DNA from 2 places in the Chromobacterium subtsugae genome. Region 2 is predicted to be linked to the other one. Evidence: riboswitches for the same ligand, from Rfam matches in the RefSeq annotation. Region 2 holds a riboswitch; the other holds the start of a gene.

Region 1 (11,368 bases), 1.0 Mb from region 2:
GCTCGAAGTCCTGCTGATACTGGCCCAGCCGTTGCGCCACCGAAACCGACATGTCAAGCGACATGTCGCGCTGCTGCAACTCGGCCAGGCTGCGCGCCCCCCACACCCGCAGCGCGGCCTGATTGGCCCAGAACACGCGCTTGTGATCGATATCGAAAATCCATAGCGGCAGGCCCAGGGCCTCCAGCAACGCCAGATCCCCTCCCTGCCAGGAGAGCATGCTTCCTATCGGCATAGATGCCGCAACCTTTTATTTATTCATTGGAAAACGCCACGCAACTGCCATCGCGGACAGGCGCCATTGTAGCAAACACGTCTCATGACCTGACCATTTTTTACTCACCACCGGTCCACGTCGCCGCAATGCCGGGCGCCAATGAAAAACAGGGCGATTTCGCCCTGTTTTTCGTCATCCCGCGCCTGCCGTTCAGGCGGCTTGCTTGCAGGCGAACAGCCTGGCCATGCTGTGATGATGGGGCCGGCCGTGGCTGATATCCAGCGCGTACTCCTCCTGGTAAGCCAGCGGCGCCAGCGCGGAAAACTGTTCGCGCAACTCGCCCGGCCGGTAGTAATGGCGGACATAGGCGGCGGTTTCGCTGACATCGCCCCCCCTGCCGCTGCAGCCAGGGTCATCCACCATGAACACCGCCGCGAACAAGTAGCCGCCGGGCTCCAGCCCCGCCATCATGGACTGGGCCAGCCGTTCGCCGGCGGCGGCGTCGAGGTGATCCAGCGCGGTATAGGCGACGATGATGCGGTAGCTTTGCGGCTCGATCTCCAGGTCGGCCAGGTTCACCACCTTGCCGCACACCGACAGCCGGCGCTGGTCGGCCAGCTCGCCCATGCGGGAAACCGCCTCCGAAGATTCATCCACGCCGTACATCGAAAAACCGCGGCTGGCCAGATAGAAGGCGTTGCGTCCCTGGCCGCAGGCCAAGTCCAGTCCCTGCCCGCCGCCCCGCACATCGAATTTGTCCAGAAAATACATCAGCGACAAGGCTGGCCGGTCGCCATAGAAAGAACCATTGCTGCGATAGAAAGCGTCAAAATTAGCGATTCCCATTTCACTCACCCCGCTCATGCCGACGATATTTCCCAGCATCCACTGCGCGCAGCGCGCGCTCCGTGCTGTTCATTGAGTGATAGTTCGTACAAAAACGTATGACTACTTAGTTATTCTTTCTAAGTATTTACACTTAATTTGCCATTGAACATGAAAAACCCCGCCAGACATGGCCTGGCGGGGCGACAGGGATTCGGCAGCGCCGAGGTCACATGTAGTTTTCGATGCCCGGGCAGCTGCAGACCAGATTGCGGTCGCCGTAGACATCGTCGATGCGGTTCACGCTGGGCCAGAACTTGTTCTCCAGCACGTAAGGCAGCGGGAACAGGCCCTGCTCGCGGCTGTACGGCCGGTTCCAGTCGCCCGCGATGTCGGCCTTGCTGTGCGGCGCGTTGACCAGCGGATTGTTGTCCGCCGGCCATGCGCCGTTCTGCACCTGGTCGATCTCGGCGCGGATGGCGGCCATCGCGGCGATGAAGCGGTCCAGCTCGGCCTTCGGCTCCGATTCGGTCGGCTCTATCATCAGCGTGCCCGGCACCGGGAAGCTCATGGTCGGCGCGTGGAAGCCATAGTCCATCAGGCGCTTGGCCACGTCCACTTCGGTCACGCCGGAAGCGGCCTTCAGCGGGCGCAAGTCGATGATGCACTCGTGGGCGACGCGGCCGTTGGCGCCGGTGTACAGCACCGGGTAGTGCTCGCCCAGGCGGGTAGCCAGGTAGTTGGCCGACAGCAACGCGTTTTCCGTTGCCTGCTTCATGCCCTCGGCGCCCATCATCGCGATGTACATATACGATATCGGCAGGATGGAGGCGGAGCCGAACGGCGCGGCGGATACCGCGGTTTGGCCTGCCTCCGCGCCCGGCACCGGCGCCACCACGTGGTTGGCGATGAACGGCGCCAGGTGCGCCTTCAGGCCGATCGGGCCCATGCCCGGGCCGCCGCCGCCGTGCGGGATGCAGAAGGTCTTGTGCAGGTTCATATGCGACACGTCGGCGCCGATGTCGGCCGGACGAGTCAGGCCCACCTGGGCGTTGAGGTTGGCGCCGTCCATGTACACCTGGCCGCCGTGGGCGTGGACGATTTCGCAGATCTCTTTGATGGCCTGCTCGAACACGCCGTGGGTGGACGGATAGGTGATCATCAGCGCGGCCAGGTTGGCGGCGTGCTGTTCTGCCTTGGCCTTCAGGTCGGCGACGTCGACGTTGCCGGCCTCGTCGCATTTCACCACCACCACCTGCATATTCATCATCTGCGCGGTGGCCGGGTTGGTGCCGTGCGCCGATTGCGGAATCAGGCAGATGTTGCGATGGGCTTCGCCGCGCGACTCGTGGTAGCGGCTGATCGCCAACAGGCCGGCGTACTCGCCCTGCGCGCCGGAGTTCGGCTGCATCGAGATGATGTCGAAACCGGTGATCGCGCGCAGCTGCTTCTCCAGGCCGGCGATCATTTCCAGATAGCCCACGGTCTGCTCGCGCGGCGCGAACGGGTGCATATTGGCGAATTCCGGCCAGGTGATCGGAATCATCTCGCTGGTGGCGTTCAGCTTCATCGTGCAGCTGCCCAGGCTGATCATCGAATGATTCATCGCCAGGTCGCGGTTTTCCAGCTTCTTCATATAGCGCAGCATCTCGTGCTCGCTATGGTGCACATTGAACACCGGGTGGCTCAGGATCGCGGATTCGCGCTTGAGCGCGGCCGGGATCGCATCCTGGGCGGCTGCGTCCAAGGCGGCGATATCTGCCTGCTTGCCGGTGAACAGCTCGATCAGCTTGGCCAGATCCGCCTCGGTGGCGGCCTCGTGGAAGGCCACGCCCAACACGGTCTTGCCCACGCGGCGCAGGTTGTAGCCGGCCGCCAGCGCGGCGGCGTAGATGGCGTCGGCCTTGGGCGCGTCCACCTGCACGGTGTCGAAGAAGCGGTCGAACACCAGCTTGCCGCCGGCGGCCTGCACCGCGTGGGCGAAGATGGCGGCCAAGCGGTGGATGCGGGCGGCGATGCGCTTGACGCCCTCGGCGCCGTGGTAGACCGCGTACAAGCCGGCGATATTGGCCAGCAGCACCTGGCTGGTGCAGATATTGGAGTTGGCCTTCTCGCGGCGGATGTGCTGCTCGCGGGTCTGCAACGCCATGCGCAGCGCGGTCTTGCCCTTGGCGTCGATGGAGACGCCGATGATGCGGCCCGGCGCCGAGCGCTTCATCTCGTCCTTGAAGGCGAAATAGGCGGCATGCGGGCCGCCGAAGCCCATCGGCACGCCGAAGCGCTGGGTATTGCCCAGCGCGATGTCGGCGCCCATCTCGCCCGGCGACTTCAAGGCCACCAGCGCCATCACGTCGGCGGCGACGGCGACGACGCCGCCCTTGGCCTTGATGGCGGCGATATGCGGGGTCAGGTCGATCAGATCGCCGGCTTCGCCCGGATACTGGAACAGCGCGCCGAAGTAATCGCCGTTGCCGGCCTCTTCCGGATGGCCCTGCACCAGCTCGAAGCCGAAGTACTTGGCGCGGGTCTTCATCACGTCCAGCGTCTGCGGCAGCACGCGGCTGTCGACGAAGAAGCGCGTGGACTTGGATTTGGACACGCGGCCGGCCATCGCCATCGCCTCGGCGGCGGCGGTGGCTTCGTCCAGCAGCGAGGCGTTGGCCATTTCCAGGCCGGTCAGGTCGATCACCATCTGCTGGAAGTTCAGCAGCGCCTCCAGCCGGCCCTGGGCGATCTCGGCCTGGTACGGGGTATAGGCGGTGTACCAGCCCGGGTTTTCCAGCACGTTGCGCAGGATCACGGACGGCGTCTTCACCGGGTAGTAACCGAGGCCGATGAAGGATTTGTTGACCACGTTCTTGGCGGCCACCGCTTTCAGGGCGGCCAGAGCCTCGGCTTCCGGCTGCGGCGCCGGCAGATCCAGCGCGCGGTTCAGGCGGATGTCGGCCGGCAGGGTTTCGCCGACCAGCGCGTCGATGGAGGCCGCGCCGATGGCGGCCAGCATCTCGGCGCGCTCGTCGTCGGACGGGCCGATGTGGCGGGCGATGAATTCGTTGCGATTGAAGAGTGCGGAGAGCGACATGTTCAGGACCTTCCATTGCTGCCGCGAAGCCCGCCATCGCCGGCGGGCGGAGAGAGCGCGTGGCTCATCGTCCGCCGGCCGGTGCGCGGCGGCTGGCTTCGCGGCCAAAAAAAACGCCCTGCGTCTGGCGACTGCAGGGCGGGTTCAGCTATCAGGCGCCGATTTCCTTGGCGTAGGCGGCGGCGTCCATCAGGCCATCCAGATCGGCGGCGTTGGCCGGCTTGATCTTGAAGAACCAGCCATCGCCGTAGGGCTCGCTGTTGGCCAGTTCCGGCTCGCCTTCCAGCTCTTCGTTCACCGCCAGGATTTCGCCGGCGATCGGACAGTAGACGTCGGAAGCGGCCTTCACCGACTCCACCACGCCGGCCTGCTCGTCGCGGGCCAGGGTCGCGCCCACTTTAGGCAGTTCGACGAACACGATGTCGCCCAGCAATTCCTGCGCGTGCGCGGTGATGCCCACAGTCACGGAACCGTCGGCTTCCAGACGCAGCCACTCGTGGCTTTCCACATATTTCAGTTCGGCGGGGATATTGCTCATCTTGAAGTTCTCCAGCTTAAGATCAGATCAATGGCGGCGGCAGTTCCAACACTGCAGCCAGATTATTCGAATACTTTCTTGCCGTTGCGCACGAAGGGCATCTTCACCACGCGCACATCGGTCAGCGCGCCGCGCAGGTCCACCTGGGCCGTGGCGCCGGTGGCGGCCGGCACGCGGGCGATGGCGATGGAATGCTTCAGCGTGGGCGAGAAGGTGCCGCTGGTGATCACGCCTTCGCCGACGCCCTCCACCACTACCTTCAAGCCTTCGCGCAGCACGCCGCGGCCTTCCAGCACCAGGCCCACCTGCTTCATCTTCACGCCGGCGGCCTTCTGCGCCTCCAGCGCCTCGCGGCCGTTGAACTTGCGTTCGGCCGGCTCCCAGGCGATGGTCCAGCCCATGCCCGCCTCCAGCGGCGACACGGTTTCGTCCATGTCGTGGCCGTACAGGTTCATGCCGGCTTCCAGGCGCAGCGTGTCGCGGGCGCCCAGGCCGATGGGGGCGACGCCGGCGGCTTGCAATTGATGGAAGAAGGCGATGGCCTGATCGGCAGGCACCATGATTTCCAGGCCGTCTTCGCCGGTATAGCCGGTGCGGGCGTAGAACCACTCGTCCTGCGGCAGGCCCTGGAACACTTTCAGCGCGCGGATGGCATCGGCCAGCTCCGGCTTGATCGAGCAGACTTTTTCAATGGCCTGCGGGCCTTGCACCGCCAGCATCGCCAGGTCGCGGCGCACCTTCAGCGCCACGTCGAAGCCGGCCTTCTGGCTTTCCATCCAGGCCAGGTCTTTTTCGGTGGTGCCGGCATTGACCACCATGCGGTAGCCATAGGAAGTGAGATAGACGATCAGATCGTCGACGACGGTGCCTTCGGCGGTGAGCATGCCGGAATACAGCGCCTTGCCCTCGAAACCGAGCTTGGCGACATCGTTGGCGATCAGTTTTTGCAGCCAGGATTTGGCGTCGGCGCCGGTGATGTCGATCACCGTCATGTGGGAAACGTCGAACATGCCGGCGTCCGAGCGGACGATCTCGTGCTCTTTCAGCTGGGAGCCGTAGTGGATGGGCATTTCCCAACCGGCGAAATCAACCATTTTCGCGCCGGCGGCGACGTGGGCGTCAAACAGCGGGGTACGTTTCGGGGCCGTCATGCGCGGTTCCTTCGAGAAAAGTGTGGATAGCCTGTGTCAACCACACCCCTCTGTCCCTGCACCTGAGATTTTCCGGCTGGATCAGCCGTTAGCCCCTTCGGTGGACGCCACGCAGGCGCCGCTCTCCAGATTGCGCAAGCCGGCAGCCGCCGACCCCGTGATACAGTCCTTTTGCCTGAGCGATTGCGGGTGCACTTGCGCCTTCGGCGGCGGCCGCGGGGCCGCTCTCTCCTGTATGACCCGGCGATTATGGTGGCAGTCGCGGCGGCTTGGCAAGCCGAGTTTATTTCGAAGTAAAACAGTTTATTTTTCTGTATTTATCAGAAAAATATCGCAAATTTTTTGTGTTTATTATTATTCGAATATGAAAATTTCCTGAGCCATAGCCGCCCATCCGCCGCGCGCGCCCATGAAAAAAGCGCAGCGGACGACGCTGCGCTTTCGGGCTCTGGCGGCGCTGGCTCAAGCCGCCGCGTGCCGCTCCTTCAACTGCCAGACGTAGACCGGCAGGCCCAGCATCAGCAACAGCATGCCCCACATCACGGTATCGGCGCCGGAACCGTACAATGCCCACAGCGAATAGACGAAGCCGATGCCGGCGAAGAAGCCGGGGGCGACGTAGTCCTTGGGGGCGAACGCCTTGCCGCGCATCAGCATGATGGCGATCAGCGCCATCGAGCAGAAAGCGTACGGCAGCAGCGTGGTGGCGGTGGCCAGCAGGATGATGAATTCGAAGATCTTCACGCCGCTGTCGCCGCCGGCGTATTTCATCGCCATCAGGATGGTGACCAGCGCGCTGGACAGCACCAGGCCGAAGATGGGCACGCCGGCGGCGTTGCGCTGGGCGAAGCGGCTGGGGAACAGCTTGTCCTTGGCGGCGGCGGCCGGCACATGCGCCTGCATCAGGCTCCAGCCATTGAGCGCGCCGAAGCAGGACACCACCGCGCCGAAGCCCACCGCCCAATAGCCCCAGTCGCCCCACATCAGCCGCGCGGCGTCGGCGAACGGCGCTTGCGACGCGGCCAGCGTGTCGGCCGGCATCAGCCCCATCAGCGAAATGGTGGACAAAATGTAGAGCACGGTCGCCAGCAAGGTGCCGATCACCGTCGCGCGCGGAATGGTCTTTTCCGGCTCCACGACATCGCCCGCCGGCACCGATGCCGACTCCAGGCCCAAGAAGGCCCACAGCGTCAGCGCCATGGTGGCCGACAGCGACGACAGCAGCGGCTTGCCGTGCGGATTGAACGCCAGGTTTTCCGGATGCATGTGGAAAAAGCCGATGAACGTCACCGCGGCCAGCGGCAGCAGCTTCAACAGCGTGGTGACCACCGCCACCATGCCGGAGCTGCGCGCTCCGCGGCTGTTGATCCAGGTGACGATCCAGATCAGGCTGATGGCGAAAGCGCCGGCCAGCGGCTCGTTATGGCCGAGGATGGGGAAAAACACCTGCATATAGCTGGTGGCCGCCACCGCCAGCGCGGCATTGCCGGCCCACAGCGCGATCCAGTAGCCCCAGGCGATCCAGAAACCGGCGAAATCGCCGAAGCCGGCATGAATATAGGCATACGGCCCGCCTTCGCGCGGCAGGATGGCCGACAGGCGCGCGAACACCAGCGCCAGGCAGATCGCGCCGCCGGAGGTCAGCAACCAGCCCAGCATCGAGATGCCGCCGAACGGCGCCAGCGAGGCCGGCAGCAGAAACACGCCGGAACCTATCATATTGCCCACCACCAGGGCGGTGCACATCCAGACCCCGAGCGAGCCTTTCTTTTGGATGGAACTGTTTTCGCTCAAACCTGATTCTCCGTCTAGGGCGAAAGCATCCAGCGCCGGGCGCTGGCCGGCCCGGCGTCAAACATGCGGAATAATGGGAAACAACGGCATCAGCTGGCTCGCCTCACAGGCTTCAAGATAGCCCAGCCTGGGCTTCTTGGCCGATCTCTCGGCATCGCCGCGCCGCGGGCGCCAGCCGCCGCGCCGGAAAAAAAGGGCGCATTAAAACACAGATTTGACGTAAAAACATGTCGCATTGGCGATTTTTTTACAAAAAAACCGTTACGCGACAGATGCTTATGTCAATTGAATAAGCGGACGCTTATGCATGAGGCAGGATCAGCGGGCCGCGCGGCGCGCGGCTCAGCGACCAATTGGCGATGGCCCAACGCCACAGTTCGTCCAGCCTGCCGCACTCGGCCGGCGGCGGATGGCCCAGCCAGCCCAGCGCCGCGCGCAGCTGGCGCGCGGCGTCGCCGCCGCTTATCGCCGGCGCCAGCGTCTGCTTGGACAATTTCTCGCCGGCGGCGTTGGTCAGCACCGGCAGGTGGCAATAGCCGGGCGGCGGCAGGCCCAGGCTGTCGTAAACCTGCAGCTGGCGCGGCGTCGACACCAGGAGGTCGGCGCCGCGCACGATGTCATTGACGCCCTGCTCGGCGTCGTCCACCACCACCGCCAACTGGTAGGCCCAAAAGCCGTCGGCGCGCAGCAGCACGAAATCGCCGATGTCGCCGGCCAGGTTCTGCCGGCATTCGCCCTGCAGGCGATCCATCACCGACACATCCCGGTCGGGCGCGCGCAAGCGCCAGGCCCGGCCTTCCCTGCCGCCGGGACAGCCGTTGCGGCAGGTGCCGGGATAGACATAGCCGTCCAGACCGCGCCGGGCGGCCGCGGCGATTTCCTTGCGGGTGCAGCAGCAGGCGTAGGCATGGCCGCTGGCGGCCAACTGCAGCAGGGCGGCGCGATAGCGCTCGTGGCGCCGGCTCTGGTAAACCACCTCGCCATCCCATTCGAAACCGAAGGCCTCCAGCGTGCGCAGGATGTCGTCGGCCGCGCCGGGCATTTCCCGCGGCGGGTCGAGGTCTTCCATTCTGAGCAGCCATTCGCCGCCGCGGCTGCGGGCCTCCAGATAACTGCCGACCGCGGTGCTGAGGGAGCCGGCATGCAGCAGGCCGGTGGGGCTGGGGGCGAAACGGCCCCGGTATGATGACTTGGACATCGGAATTGGAGGACTGAAATCTACAAGGGGACGAATTATCGCTAAAATACCATTATCCCGATCTACGATTCAGCCTCGATGAGGACACCAGAATGACGTACGTTGTAACCGATGCCTGTATCAAATGCAAATACACCGACTGCGTGGACGTGTGCCCGGTGGACTGCTTCCATGAAGGGCCCAACTTCCTGGCCATCGACCCGGAAGAATGCATAGACTGCTCTCTGTGCGTGGCGGAGTGCCCGATTAGCGCCATTTATGCCGAGGACGACTTGCCCAAGGGCCAGGAAAACTTCCTGGCCCTCAACGCGGAATTGGCCAAGAACTGGCCGGTGATCACCGAAAAGATCGATCCGCTGCCCGACCATGCCGACTGGGCCGAGGTGAAGGACAAGCTGCAATACCTGGAACGCTGAACGCTCCGCCTGTCACAGGAACAGATCGATGTCGCCGGTCTTGGCGCCTTCGCCCTGTTCCAGGATGCGGCCGCGGTAGGGCTGCTCGGCCTTGACCGCCACGCCGCTGCGCTTCAGCTTCTTGATCAGCACCCTGCCGGTTTCGGTGAAGAAATACACCTTGCGCGCGCACTCGCCCAGCAAGTCTTCGGCCAGCACCGGAATCTGCTCGTTGGCGAGGTAGCTGCGGATGAACTGGCTGTTGCGCTCGCCGACGTTCACCACGGTCATGCCGTCCAGCACATTGGCCGCGCCGAAGATCTTAGCCTCCAGCCGGTGCCGCATCGCCCCCAGCTTCTGCATGTCGGTGATCAGCAACTCCATCGCGTTGACGCCGAAGCGCGCCGCGGAAGCGCCGGCGCCCAGATCCAGCGAGCCTTCCGGCAGCAGGAAGTGGTTCATGCCGCAGACGCCGGCGGTGCGATCGCTCAAGCACACCGCCACGCAGGAGCCCAATAGCGTCACCAGCATCAGCCGCTGATTGGTGGCGTGGAATTCGCCGGGGAACACCTTCACCGCCATCGTCTGGAAATGCTTGTCGTAATAGCGGTTGCCATCCATCGCGCCGGGGAAGTTCATGTCATCTACCTTTCGCCATGCAGTTGCAGACACTCGACAACCCGGAACGCCAGCGAAGCCAGCGGGCAGACGTGCATCACCGCCCCCGCCTTGACCGCTTCCTTCGGCATGCCGTACACCACGCAGCTGGCCTCGTCCTGGCCGAAAGTGACGGCGCCGGCCTGGCGCATCCGCAACAGGCCGGCGGCGCCGTCCCGCCCCATCCCTGTGAGCAGCACGCCGATGGCGTTGCCGCGCAGATGCCGCGCGGCGGAATCGAACAGCGCGTCCACCGCCGGGCGATGGCGGTTGACCGGTTCGCCTTGGTCCAGCGCGATCTGATAGCCGGTCGGCCCGCCCGGCCTCACCCGCATGTGCGAGTGGCCCGGCGCGATGTAAGCCGCGCCGATTTGCGCCGGCTCGCCATCCCTGGCCTCTGTCACCCGCATCGCGCACAACCGGTCCAGGCGGGCGGCGAAGGTGAAAGTGAAATGTTCCGGCATGTGCTGGACGATCAGGATGGGCGGACAATTGGCCGGCATGCCCAGCAAAAACTCCTTGATCGCCTCGGTGCCGCCGGTCGAGGCGCCGACGAAAATCAGCGCGCGCCCGGCGTCCGGGCCAGCCAGCATGCCAACCGGAACCGGCGGGAAACGCATCGGCTGGCGCAGACGCGCGGCCGCCGCCATCCTCAGCTTGGCGCGGATTTCCTCCGCATAGTCCGGCATTCTGCGCGCGACATCCTCTGCCGGCTTGTGCACGAAATCCACCGCGCCCAGCTCCAGCGCCGCCAGCGCGGTTTCGGAGCCTGCCGCCGTCAGCGACGAGATCATCAATACCGGCGTCGGCCGCAGCCGCATCAGCCGGCGCAAGAACTCCAGCCCGTCCATGCGCGGCATTTCCACATCCAGCGTCACCACGTCCGGGCTGGTTTCCCGTATCCGCTCGCGGGCGAGGATGGGGTCGGAGGCGGTCGCCACCACCTCCATGTCCGGCGCCCCGTTGATGATGGCGGTGAGCAGGCTGCGGATCAGCGCCGAATCGTCGACCACCACCACCCTGATCTTGCTCCGGATGACCGCCATGCCCGCCTCCTAGCCGCCGTCCGGGCGCGCCAGCCGATAGGCCGTCCTGCCGCAGCCGGCGAAGGCCTCGGTCAGATGCGAGATGTTTTCCGAGTGCCCCAGGAACAGCAGGCCATCCGGCTTCAGGCACGGCGCCATCCGCGACAGGATGTCCGCCTGGGTGGCCTTGTCGAAGTAGATCAGCACATTGCGGCAGAAAATCACGTCGAAACGCCCGATATCGGGCCATGTCGACGCCGCCAGGTTGAACTGGAAAAACAGCGCGGCCTCCCGCGCCTGCCGCTTGAGCCTGGCCATGCCCTCATTGGCTCCCGCCCCTTTGTCGAAATAGCGTTTCAGCAGATGCGGCGCAAGCTGGACGACGCGCTCCAGCGGATAAACGCCGCGCGCCGCCTGCGCCAGCGCCTGGGTGTCGATATCCGACGCCAGCAGCTCGAAAGCGCCGCCGCCGGACTCGCGCCACGA
Region 2 (11,368 bases):
GTGGGCAATGAAAGCCGCGTGCTGGGGCCGGGCGACGCCTATTACTTCGACAGCAAGTTGCCGCACCGCTTCCGCAACGTCGGCGACGACATCTGCGAAATGGTGAGCGCCAGCTCGCCGCCCACATTCTGATGCGCAGCAACCAACGGAGAGTTCCATGAAGCTGGGTTACACCATCGTTTACGTGCCGGATGTCGCCGCCTCGCTGCGTTTCTTCGCCCAGGCTTTCGGCTTGAAGCAGAAATTCCTGCACGAATCCGGCGCTTACGGCGAGCTCGACACCGGAGACACTGTCCTGTCCTTCGCCAGCCACGAACTGGCGGCGATGAATCTTCCCGCCGGCCACGTGCGCGCCAGCGATTCGACGCAGCCGCTGGGCATGGAAATCGGCCTGGTCACCGAACAGGTGGAGGCCGCGCACCGGCGGGCGCTGGAATGCGGCGCGCAGGAATTGGCAGCCCCGGCGCGCAAGCCGTGGGGGCAGACGGTGTCCTACTTGCGCAGCCCGGACGGCGCGCTGATCGAACTGTGCAGTCCCCTTTCCGCCTGAAATCCGCACCGCAACCGCAAAGCAGCACCACACAAGAGGAGAAAACCATGTCCCGCAGTACGCATGCCGACTGGAAACAACTTGCTGCAGAACTGAAAATCGAGGGCCGCGCCTTCATCGACGGCGCCTACCGGCATGCCGACGACGAACGCCGCTTCGATTGCGTCAACCCGGCCACCGGCGCCAAGCTGGCCGACATCGCCCACTGCGGCGAAGCCGACGTCAACAAAGCGGTCAAGGCCGCGCGCCGGGCGTTCGAATCCGGCGTCTGGTCCAGCCTGCCGCCGATCAAGCGCGGCGGCATTCTCAAGCGCTTCGCCGCGCTGATCCGCGAACACGCCGACGAACTGGCGCTGCTGGAAACGCTGGACGCCGGCAAACCGATCGGCGACACCACCAGCGTCGACGTGCCGGCCGCCGCCCATTGCGTGGAATGGTATGCCGAATCGATAGACAAGATAGGCGGCGAAGTGGCGCCGGTCGATCCCAAGCTCGTCGGCCTGGTGACGCGCGAGCCGGTAGGCGTGGTCGCCGCGGTGGTGCCGTGGAACTTCCCCATTCTGATGGCCAGCTGGAAATTCGGCCCGGCGCTGGCCGCCGGCAACGCGGTCATCGTCAAGCCGTCGGAAAAGTCGCCGCTCACCGCCATCCGCGTGGCGGCGCTGGCCAAGGAGGCCGGCATTCCCGACGGCATCTTCCAGGTATTGCCCGGCCCCGGCGAAGTCGGCAAGGCGCTGGCCCTGCACATGGGCGTCGATTGCGTCGCCTTCACCGGCTCCACCGCGGTAGGCAAGCTGATCGCCGGCTACGCCGCCCAGTCCAACCTGAAGCGCGTATGGCTGGAATTGGGCGGCAAGTCGCCCAACATCATCTTGCCCGACTGCCCGGATCTCGCGCAGGCGGCCCGCAGCGCGGCCGGCGCCATCTTCTACAATATGGGCGAAGTCTGCACCGCCGGTTCGCGCGTGCTGGTCCACAGCGCCATCAAGGAACGCTTCCTCGCCGAACTGCAGGCCGCCGCCGCCCGCTACTATCCGGGCGACCCGCTCGACCCGGCAACCAGCATGGGAGCCATCGTCGACGGCATCCAGCACAAGAAAGTGCTCGGTTATATCGACAAAGGCGTGAGCGAAGGCGCCAGCCTGCTATTGGGCGGCAAGGCGGCGCATGCCGACAAGGGCCTGTTCATCGAGCCGACCGTGTTCGACTGCCCGCGCCCCGATCTCGCCATCTGCCGCGAGGAAATCTTCGGGCCGGTGCTGTCGGTGATCACCTTCGACGATGTCGAGGAAGCCATCCGCATCGCCAACGACACCGAATACGGCCTGGCCGCCGCCGTGTGGACCGCCAATGTCAGCACCGCCCATCAGGTTTCGCGCCGGCTGCGCGCCGGCACCGTCTGGGTGAACTGCTATGACGAAGGCGGCGACATGAACTTCCCCTTCGGCGGCTACAAGCAATCGGGCAACGGCCGCGACAAGTCCTTGCACGCTCTGGAGAAATACACCGAGCTGAAAAGCACGCTGATCAAGCTGTAAACCCTCTGCGCCGGCCTGGCACCGCCTGGGCCGGCGCGTTTCCCCTCCGCCTCCCCCTCCGCCGCGCATTCTGAACTCACCCACCCAGCCTGTCTTTGCCCTCTTCGCCCGCAAAGCCGCCGCGCGCCAGCCGGAGCTAGCAGCCGCCGACAGCCGGGCTATGATTGAAATCAAAGACTTCCGGATATTTCCCCGCATGCAGCGAATCTACCGACTTGCCGTAGTCGGCCTGCTTTGGCTCACCCCCCTTGCCCAGGCAGCTGACAGCAGCCCCGCCTGCCCTTCCGGGCCGCTCAGAGTGGGATTTTACGAGTATGGCTTGGCTTACCGCGCCGGACGCGGCTATGACGTTGACCTGATACGCGAATTGGCGCGCCGCCTGCATTGCCCCATCGCCAGCGAGAGCGTGTTTCCCTGGATCCGCACCCTCAAGATGCTGCAAATCGGCGAAGTGGACATCGCCACCTCCGCCACCCCCACTCCGGACCGTCTGCAATACGCGTGGATCTACACCTACAAGCACAGCAAGAGCATGGTATTGCTGCGCACCGAGGTTCAAGCCCGCACCCTGGCGGCCCTGCCGGACGACCCCAAGCTGCGCTGGGGCGTGATCCGCGGCTGGAAGTTCAGCCCGATGCAGGACCAGTTGCTGGCTGACCTGGCCAAACGCAACAAGATCGTGCCGGCCGTCGATGAGGACGATTTGTACAAGATGCTGGCCGACGGCGTGATCACCGGCGCGCTAGCCCACCCGACCAGCTACGACGACTGGCTCAGAAACCCGCGCATCCGCAACCAGGTGGTCGTGCTGGATCTGTTTCCGGATGTCGAGGCGACCGCGGGCGGCGTAGCGCTCAGCAAAAAGCGCTTCCCGGAAGCTTCGGCCGAACTATGGCATGCGGAGTTGAAAAAGATGTCCCGCGACGGGACCTTGCGCGACATCTTCCGCCGCTTCCTCAGCGAGGAAACCGCGGACTACCTGCTGCGTTCGCCCGTTCCCTGACGCAGCGTGCCGCGCGGCGCAACAAACGCGCGCGCCGCCAAGGGGTGGAAACGGCTTCCGCGCCGACGGAACATGAGATGAATCCACGAGAGGGAGGAAATACACCAAATGCGGCGAAACATCTGCCTCGCGCTTGCCCTGCTCTTCGCCACCGTCTGCCAGGCCGCGCCCAATCCGGCCTGTCCCAACGGGCCGCTGCGAGTCGGGTTTTACAAATTCGGCGCGGCTTACCGCATGGGCCAGGGCTACGACGTGGACATGGTGCGCGAACTGGCGCGCCGGCTGCATTGCCAGATCGCCTCGGAGACCGAGCTGCCGCGGCTGCGCGCGCTGAAAATGCTGGCCAGCGGCCAGATAGACATCGGCACCTCCACCCTGGCCACGCCGGACCGGCTGGCTTACGCCTGGATCTACCCCTACAACCACACCAAGAACATGGTGCTGCTGCACCCCTCCCTCAAGGAACGCACGCTGCCCGACCTGCTGAACGATCCGGCTCTGCGCTGGGGCATGGTGCGCGGCTATCGCCACAGTCCGGAGCAGGACCAATTCCTGGGGCAGCTGGACGCGCAGCGCCGGCTGGTAGTGGCCGACGACGAAGACGATCTGTACCGGATGCTGAACGACGGAATCGTGACCGCGGCCTTCGCCCTGCCGGGCAGCTATGGCCGCTGGCTGCGCGACCCGCTGCTCGCCAAGCGCATCGCCGTGCTGGACCTGTTCCCGGCCAGCACGCCCATCGCCAGCGGCATGGCGCTGAGCAAGGTGCGTTTCAGCCGGCAAGCGGCCGAGCGCTGGCATCAGGAACTGCTGAAAATGGACCAGGACGGCAGCCTGCTCGGCATATTGCGGCGCTACATCAGCGACGGCGCCGCCAAGCAAATGATGCAGTTGCCGCTAGACTGAATGCAGCGGCCCCAGCGGCCATCGATTGCGGAGTGCGCAGATGAAATGGTTGGCAGCCTGCCTATTGGCGCTTTGCCTGGCGGCCGCGCGGGCGGCGCCCAACCCGGCCTGCCCGCAAGGCGCGCTCGCCATCGCCTATTACGACTTCGGCATCGCCTACCGCCAGGGCAAGGGCTACGACCCCGAAATCATCCATGAGCTGGCCAGGCGGCTGAACTGCCCGATCCAGAGCGAAACCGACTACCCCAGGCTGCGCGTGCTCAAGCTGCTGGAAATCGGCCAGGCCGATATCGGCACGTCCACGCTGATCACCCCGGAGCGCCAGCGCTATCTATGGCTGCTCCCCTACCACCACAGCAAGAACATGGTGCTGCTGCACCGCGGCGTGCAGGCCAACTCCCTGGCCGAGCTGCTGAAGCTGCCCGACCTGCGCTGGGGCATGGTGCGCGGCTACCGGCACAGTCCGGCGCAGCAGAAAATGCTGGACGAGCTGACGCTGCAGCACAAAGTGGTCGTCGCGGAGAACGAGGACGACCTGTACAAAATGGTATGCAACGGCGTCGTTTCCGCGGCCTTCGGCCACACCGTCAGCTACGACCCGTGGCTGCAAAACCATCAGGCCCAGCAGCAGGTGACGGTGCATGACTTCTTCCCGGACAGCGAGATCATCGCCGGCGGCATCGCGCTGAGCAAGGCCCGCTTCAGCCAGGGTGCCGCCGAGCTGTGGAGCGAGGAAGTGCGCCGCATGCTGCGCGACGGCTCGATGCGCGCGATCATGCGCCGCCACCTGAGTCCCGCCGCCGTCGAGCAACTGTTCAAACAGCCGCTGGAATAGCCAACGCCGGATGGCCGCGAAAAAGCCCGGCAGCGCGCCGGGCTTTTCATTCATCCGAGCTGGGCGGGAATCACAGCGCCAGCTTGGCGATGGCTTCCTTGGCCAGGTGGATGGAGGTGGCGCGCTTGTCCGGGCCCATGCCGATCGCTTCGGCGCGGACGATTTCCACGTCGGTCACACCCAGGAAGCCCAGCACCTTCACCAGGAAGTCTTCCTGGAAATCCATCAGGCTGCCTTGCTCGCCGCTGTGCACGCCGCCGCGGCCGGAAACCACTACCACTTTCTTGTTCGGCACCAGGCCGACCGGGCCGTTTTCGGTGTACTTGAAGGTGCGGCCGGCCGCGGCTACGCGGTCGATCCAGCTCTTCAACTGCGTCGGGATAGAGAAGTTGTACATCGGCGCGCCGATCACCAGCACGTCGGCGGCGAAGAATTCTTCAATCAGCTGGTCGGTCAGCGCCGCTTCGCTGCGCTGCAGCTCGGTCCAATCAGCTTCGGCGGTGAAGCGGGCGCCGACGATTTCACCGGACAGGTGGGCGATCGGGTTGGCCGCCAGGTCGCGGTAGGTGGTTTCCACCTTGTCATGGCGCTGGCGCAGGGTGTTGGCCACCACCGCGGACAGTTCGCGGGTGACGGAGTTGTCGGCCAGGATGCTGGAATCGAGATGGAGCAGTTTCATTTGGAGGTCTTTCCGTGTCGGGTGGGAATGAGTGCATGATAGGCATGCGCAACAATCCGCACTAGACTGCTAAAATTGGAAACATTGTTCCACCAATGAGACAATCCCATGCATGATCTGAACGACCTCATGTACTTCGCCAAGGTGGTGGAGCACGGCGGCTTCATGGCCGCCGGCCGCGCGCTGGGCATCCCCAAGTCGCGGCTGTCGCGCCGGGTGGCCGAACTGGAACAGCGCCTGGGCGCGCGCCTGCTGCAGCGCACCACCCGCCGGCTGGCGCTGACCGAGATCGGCAGCCAGTACTATCAGCACTGCCAGGCCATGCTGGCCGAGGCCGAAGCCGCCCATGAGGCCATCCTGCAAAGCAGCGCCGAGCCGCGCGGGCTGATACGGGTAAGCTGCCCGGAGCTGCTGGCCAAAACCATGCTCAGCGCGGTGCTGCCGCGCTTTCTGGCGCTGCATCCGCAGGTGCGGGTGGCGCTGGACTCCACCAACCGTCGGGTAGACCTAATAGAAGAAAGCGTGGATGTCGCGCTGCGGGTGCGCAACGTGATAGACGACAGCGCCAGCCTGGTGGTGCGCCGGCTGGGCAAGAGCCGCTTCATCCTGGTGGCCAGCCCGGACTTCATCCGCCAGCATGGGGAGCCGCAGGCGCCGGAGCGGCTGGCGGCGCTGCCGGCGCTGAGCATGAGCCGGCCCGACGGACGCGGCCAATGGACGCTGCTGGACAACATCGGCCAGAGCTACACCATCCACCTGGATACGCCCCGGCTGATGACCGACGACATGATAGTCCTGCTGGAGGCCGCCATCGCCGGCGTCGGCGTCGCCGCGCTGCCGGCCAACGTCTGCCACCAGGCGCTGGCGGACGGCAGGCTCAGGCACATCCTGCCGCAATACGACTTTCCCTGGGGCATCCTGCACGCCGCCTTTCCCACCCGCCGCGGCCTGTCGCCGGCGGTGCGCGCCTTTCTCGACTTCATCGCCCAGGAGCTGATCAGCGACGAGATGGCGGGCGACTGGGGGCGCAGCGACATTCGCCCGGCATGACTATTGCTTTGGCAGAATGGTGTTCATTCCATTCCGCTCCGCCATGTTCACCATCCGTCCACTGACCGAAACCGACTCCATCGACGCCCTCACCGCCCTGCTGCACCGCGCCTACGCGCAGTTGGGCGCGATGGGACTGCCCTATACCGCGGTGAGCCAGAGCGCCGAGGTGACCCGCCGCCGCATCGCCGGCGGCCACTGCCTGCTGGCCTGGCACCGCGACGAGCTGATAGGCACCGTCACGGTGCATCATCCGCTGCCGGCTTCGTCCTGCCCGCAGTTTCGCCAGCCGGATGGCGCGGTGCTGGTGCAGCTGGCGGTGGCGCCGGACTGCCAAGGACTGGGCCTGGGCGAGCGGCTGATCGCCGCCGCCGAAGCCTGGGCGCAAGCGCAGGGCTATCGCGCCATCCGGCTGGATACCGCCGTGGAAGCCCACCACCTGGTCAGCCGTTATCTCAGGCGCGGCTACCGCATGGAAGCGCCGTTGCAATGGCCGGACAAGCCCTACCGCAGCGTGGTGATGGAAAAACGCCTGGAACCGATGGCCGGCGCGGACACTCCTAACCGCTATTGCACTGCAACAGAATGATGGCTGCGCGCCACAAGTGTCCGCCCCCGCCATCCGCTTTTATTGCATTGCAGCAACAAGCGAGTACAGTGGCGTCCATGGCTCAGTCATGGGCCGCCGCGTCCGTCTCCATCTTTTCCAAAGCAAGGGGTTGCAATGTGGTCAGCTACTGCAGTTCAAGGCGGGACACTCCCGTTCGCACAACCGCTGTTTGATTACTGGCTCGATGCCTGCCAGCGCGGCGTCCTGTACTGGGACACGCTGTACCGGCGCGGCGCCACCTATCTGGAGCATTGCGAAAGCGGCAAGCCGCCGGTGCTGGTGTTCGATTACCGCATCATCCTGGACGGGCGCGAATTGCCCGACCCGGCCAATTACGCGCTGGCCGCCATCGAGCCGCCGCCCAGCTGTCCGCCCACCGACGCCGCCAAGCGCCCCTTCGTGGTGATAGACCCGCGCGCCGGCCATGGCCCGGGCATAGGCGGCTTCAAGATGGACAGCGAAATCGGCATCGCCCTGCAACAGGGCCACCCCTGCTACTTCGTGATGTTCTTCCCGCAGCCGGTGCCCGGACAAACCATAGAAAGCGTCAGCAAGGCCGAAGGCGTCTTCCTCAAGCGCGTCAACGAGCTGCACCCCAATAGCGACGGCAAGCCCTTCGTCATCGGCAACTGCCAGGGCGGCTGGGCGCTGGCCATGCTGGCGTCGGTGGCGCCGGACCTGGTCGGCCCCATCCTGCTGGCCGGATCGCCCTTATCCTACTGGGCCGGCGTGCGCGGCAAGAACCCGATGCGCTACGCCGGCGGGCTGAACGGCGGCACCTGGACCGCATCGCTGGCCGGCGACCTCGGCAACGGCCGCTTCGACGGCGCGCATCTGGTCAGCAACTTCGAGAAGCTGGACCCAGCCAATACCTTATGGAAGAAGTCCTACAACCTCTATTCCAAAGTGGACACCGAACCGCAGCGCTACCTGGATTTCGAGCGCTGGTGGGGCGGCCATTACCTGCTGAACAAGGCGGAAATGGAATGGATCACCCAGAAGCTGTTCGTCGGCAACGATCTGGTGCACGGCAAAATCGCCAGCCATGACGGCAAGCTGCGGGTGGACATGCGCAACATCCGCTCTCCCATCGTGGTGTTCGCCTCCTGGGGCGACAACATCACGCCGCCGCAGCAGGCGCTGAACTGGGTGGCCGACCTCTACGACAACGTGGAAGACATCCGCAACAACGAACAGACAATCGTCTACTGCCTGCACAACAAGGTGGGCCACCTCGGCATCTTCGTCTCCGCCGGCGTCGCCAACAAGGAGCACAGCGAATTCGCCAGCGCGCTGGACCTGATAGACGTGCTGGCGCCGGGCCTGTACGAAGCCGTCATCGAAGACATCGCGCCCGACGCGCCGGGACAGGAATACATCGAAGGCCGCTACATCATCCGCTTCGAAGCGCGCGACGTATCGGACATCCTGGCGCTGGACGACGGCCGCGACGACGAGCACGCCTTCGAAGTGGTGAAGCGGGTATCGGAAATCAACCAGGGCCTGTATGACCGCTTCGCCTCGCCGCTGCTGCGCGCCGCCGGCAACGAAGCCGGCGCCCGCCTGCTGCGCGAGTTGCACCCCGCCCGCCTGGAACGCACGCTGATCTCGCCGAAAAACCCCTGGCTGTGGTGGCTGCCCGGCCTCGCCGCCCAGGTGCGCGAACAGCGCCGCCCGGCGCCCCTGGACAATCCGCTGTGGCAATGGCAGGAACAGCTGTCCGGCTTCATCGGCCAATCGCTGGATCATTACCGCGACCTGCGCGACGCCGCCCAGGAACAGCTGTTCCGCGCCATCTACGAATCGCCGCAGCTGGCGACGCTGGTCGGCGTGCAGCCGGCAAGCGAGCCGCGCCGGCATGCGCTTGCCTGGGAAAGCCGCGAACTGGCGCGCCTGAAGCGCGAGGCGCTGGCCCCCAGCTTCGAGCAAGGCACGCTGGCCGACGGCTTTGTGCGGCTGTTGCTCTATGTCAGCATCGGCATGGGCGTGGTGGATGAGCGGCCGTTCAACGCCATCCGCCGCGTGATGCGCGACGTCAGGCACGAATACCCGCTGACGCTGATGCAGTTGAAGGACATCGTCCGCCACCAGGTGGCGCTGGTGCGGCTGGACGCGCCGCGCGCGCTGAACGGCCTGGCGGCGCTGCTGCCCGACGCGCATCGCCGCCGCCAAGCCTGGACGCTGGCGCGCGACCTGCTGACGCTCAACGGCCCGATCCCGGCCGAGCACCAGGCGCGGCTGGACGAAGTGGCCAGGACGCTGCAATTGGACATGCCCGCCGCCCCTGGCCATCCGACTGCGCCGTCCATTCTGCCCCAACTGGAAACGGCAGCCGCGCCGGCGGAAATCAAGGCCGAGAAAGCCAGCGCCGTCGCGTTGCAGCCCAAACCGGCGCCCGCGCGCAAACCCGCGGCAAAATCCGCCGCGGAAGCCGCCCCGGCCGCCAAACCCGCCCAGGCCGAGGCAAAACCCGCCGCCGCGCGCGCGCGCAAATCTCCCGCCAAAGCCAACGGCCAAGCCCCCGCCGCCGCGCCGGCCAAAACCGCCAAGACAGCCACGCCGGCCAAGCGCCCAGGCAAGGCCTGATCCGGCAACCGGGGCGCGAAAGCGCCCCGGTTCTGACATTGACTATTCCAATAGCAAAAGCTAATATTGCGTCTCTCTGCGGGAGAGAGGGGCCATGCCCCCGCCGAAGACGCAAGCTCCCATAATCGCTCAGGCAAGCCGTACCGCAGTGTTTCATTGATTCAAGCCGATTGGAGAGAGGCTGCCCCGAGCAGCCCACCGAAGGGGCAAGTGGCCGCAAGCCATGCAACTCTCAGGTAAAAGGACAAGGGGAGAGGCTGTTCCGTAGCCCGGAATCCACCCAGGAGTCTGCCTTGTCCCGCTCGCCATTCCGCGGCGCGCCCGGCGTTTGCCGATGGCCCGCCCGCACATCATTCCCTGTTCTTCCGCAGCCGGCTCGTCCGGCGTTATTGCCGCAACCTCGCAAGACACCATCATGCTGACCCTGATCTACCTGATCGCCATCACCGCCGAGGCGATGACCGGCGCGCTGGCGGCCGGCCGCCGCCACATGGACATTTTTGGCGTAAGCGTCATCGCCTTCCTCACGGCCCTGGGCGGCGGCACCGTGCGCGACATCGTGCTGGGCCGCTACCCGATAGGCTGGACCCAGCACCCGGAATACGTGCTGCTGGTGGTGGCCGGCGGCATCGCCGCGGTGCTGGCCGCGCGCTTCATGCGCCATCTGAACCGCCTGTTTCTGGTGCTGGACGCGCTGGGCCTGGTGGCCTTCACCATCATCGGCTGCGACGTGGCGCTGGGCATGCACTACCATCCGGTGATAGTGGCGATGGCCGGCATGATCACCGGCATCGCCGGCGGCATCCTGCGCGACGTGCTGTGCAACCGCGTGCCCATCGTGTTTCGCCGCGAGCTGTACGCCAGCGTGTCGCTGCTGGTGGCCGTGCTCTACATGGGCCTCAACCAGCTGAACCTGCCGCACGACTACAATATCGCCGCCAGCTTCGCCTTCGGCCTGGCCTTGCGCCTGACCGCGCTGTGGCGCGAATGGCAGCTGCCGGTATTCGCCTACCGGCACGATCACCACTGAACCGCCGACGCCCCGCTGCCGCGGGGCGTTTCGCTTGATCGGCGCGCCTCATGCTTGAAGCCACCCCGCCGGGATGCCATGATCAGCCCCTTTGCTGACTCGCCGGCCCAGACCCCGCCTCCCACATGCGCCCATCCCCAATCCGCCCAACCATGCCCCTCCGCCGCCTCGCCATCCGCGCGCTGGCCGGACTATTGGCCCTGCCCGCCCTCTACCTGCTGGCAGCCCTGCTGGCCGGCTTGCTGCCAGTCAACAAGGGCTGGCAAGCGCCGGCAGACGGCATCGCCGTGTATCTGCAGGACAGCAATGGCGTGCATACCAGCCTGGCGCTGCCGGTCCAGACGCCGCAACAAGACTGGAACGCGCTATTCTCTCCGCGCCAAACTCAGCGGCCCGAGCTGTCCGCCGCGCAGCCGTACCTCGCCATCGGCTGGGGCAGCCGCACCTTTTTCCTGCGCACCCGCAGCTGGGCCGACCTGACTGCCGGCAATGCCATCGCCGCGCTGGCCTCGGACGCCAGCGTGCTGCACGTCGAATATCTGCCCAAGCCGGCAGAGGACGCCGATACCCGGAAAATCCTG

Evidence for each region. Region 2 has a riboswitch for glycine ahead of U6115_RS12095 (trimeric intracellular cation channel family protein). Riboswitches for the same ligand answer to the same signal wherever they lie in the genome.
Region 1: it holds a riboswitch for glycine, as region 2 does, so the genes downstream of both, gcvT (glycine cleavage system aminomethyltransferase GcvT) here and U6115_RS12095 (trimeric intracellular cation channel family protein) in region 2, are expected to answer to the same signal.

The regions. Positions count from the first base shown of each region.
Region 1 is NZ_CP142381.1:1,474,527-1,485,894, reverse strand. It holds gene U6115_RS07305 (putative bifunctional diguanylate cyclase/phosphodiesterase) at 1-220, opposite strand, end outside; gene U6115_RS07300 (class I SAM-dependent methyltransferase) at 428-1,063, opposite strand; gene gcvP (aminomethyl-transferring glycine dehydrogenase) at 1,272-4,124, opposite strand; gene gcvH (glycine cleavage system protein GcvH) at 4,276-4,662, opposite strand; gene gcvT (glycine cleavage system aminomethyltransferase GcvT) at 4,725-5,813, opposite strand; glycine riboswitch at 5,854-5,952, opposite strand; glycine riboswitch at 5,967-6,057, opposite strand; gene U6115_RS07280 (amino acid permease) at 6,276-7,559, opposite strand; gene gluQRS (tRNA glutamyl-Q(34) synthetase GluQRS) at 7,909-8,805, opposite strand; gene fdxA (ferredoxin FdxA) at 8,898-9,221, shown strand; gene cheD (chemoreceptor glutamine deamidase CheD) at 9,234-9,839, opposite strand; gene U6115_RS07260 (protein-glutamate methylesterase/protein-glutamine glutaminase) at 9,845-10,903, opposite strand; gene U6115_RS07255 (CheR family methyltransferase) at 10,913-11,368, opposite strand, start outside.
Region 2 is NZ_CP142381.1:2,503,034-2,514,401, reverse strand. It holds gene U6115_RS12145 (cupin domain-containing protein) at 1-132, shown strand, start outside; gene U6115_RS12140 (VOC family protein) at 158-550, shown strand; gene U6115_RS12135 (aldehyde dehydrogenase) at 598-2,088, shown strand; gene U6115_RS12130 (substrate-binding periplasmic protein) at 2,408-3,091, shown strand; gene U6115_RS12125 (substrate-binding periplasmic protein) at 3,200-3,997, shown strand; gene U6115_RS12120 (substrate-binding periplasmic protein) at 4,038-4,832, shown strand; gene U6115_RS12115 (FMN-dependent NADH-azoreductase) at 4,903-5,511, opposite strand; gene U6115_RS12110 (LysR substrate-binding domain-containing protein) at 5,620-6,561, shown strand; gene U6115_RS12105 (GNAT family N-acetyltransferase) at 6,605-7,150, shown strand; gene U6115_RS12100 (DUF3141 domain-containing protein) at 7,286-9,757, shown strand; glycine riboswitch at 9,827-9,913, shown strand; glycine riboswitch at 9,918-10,015, shown strand; gene U6115_RS12095 (trimeric intracellular cation channel family protein) at 10,173-10,787, shown strand; gene U6115_RS12090 (TIGR02117 family protein) at 10,940-11,368, shown strand, end outside.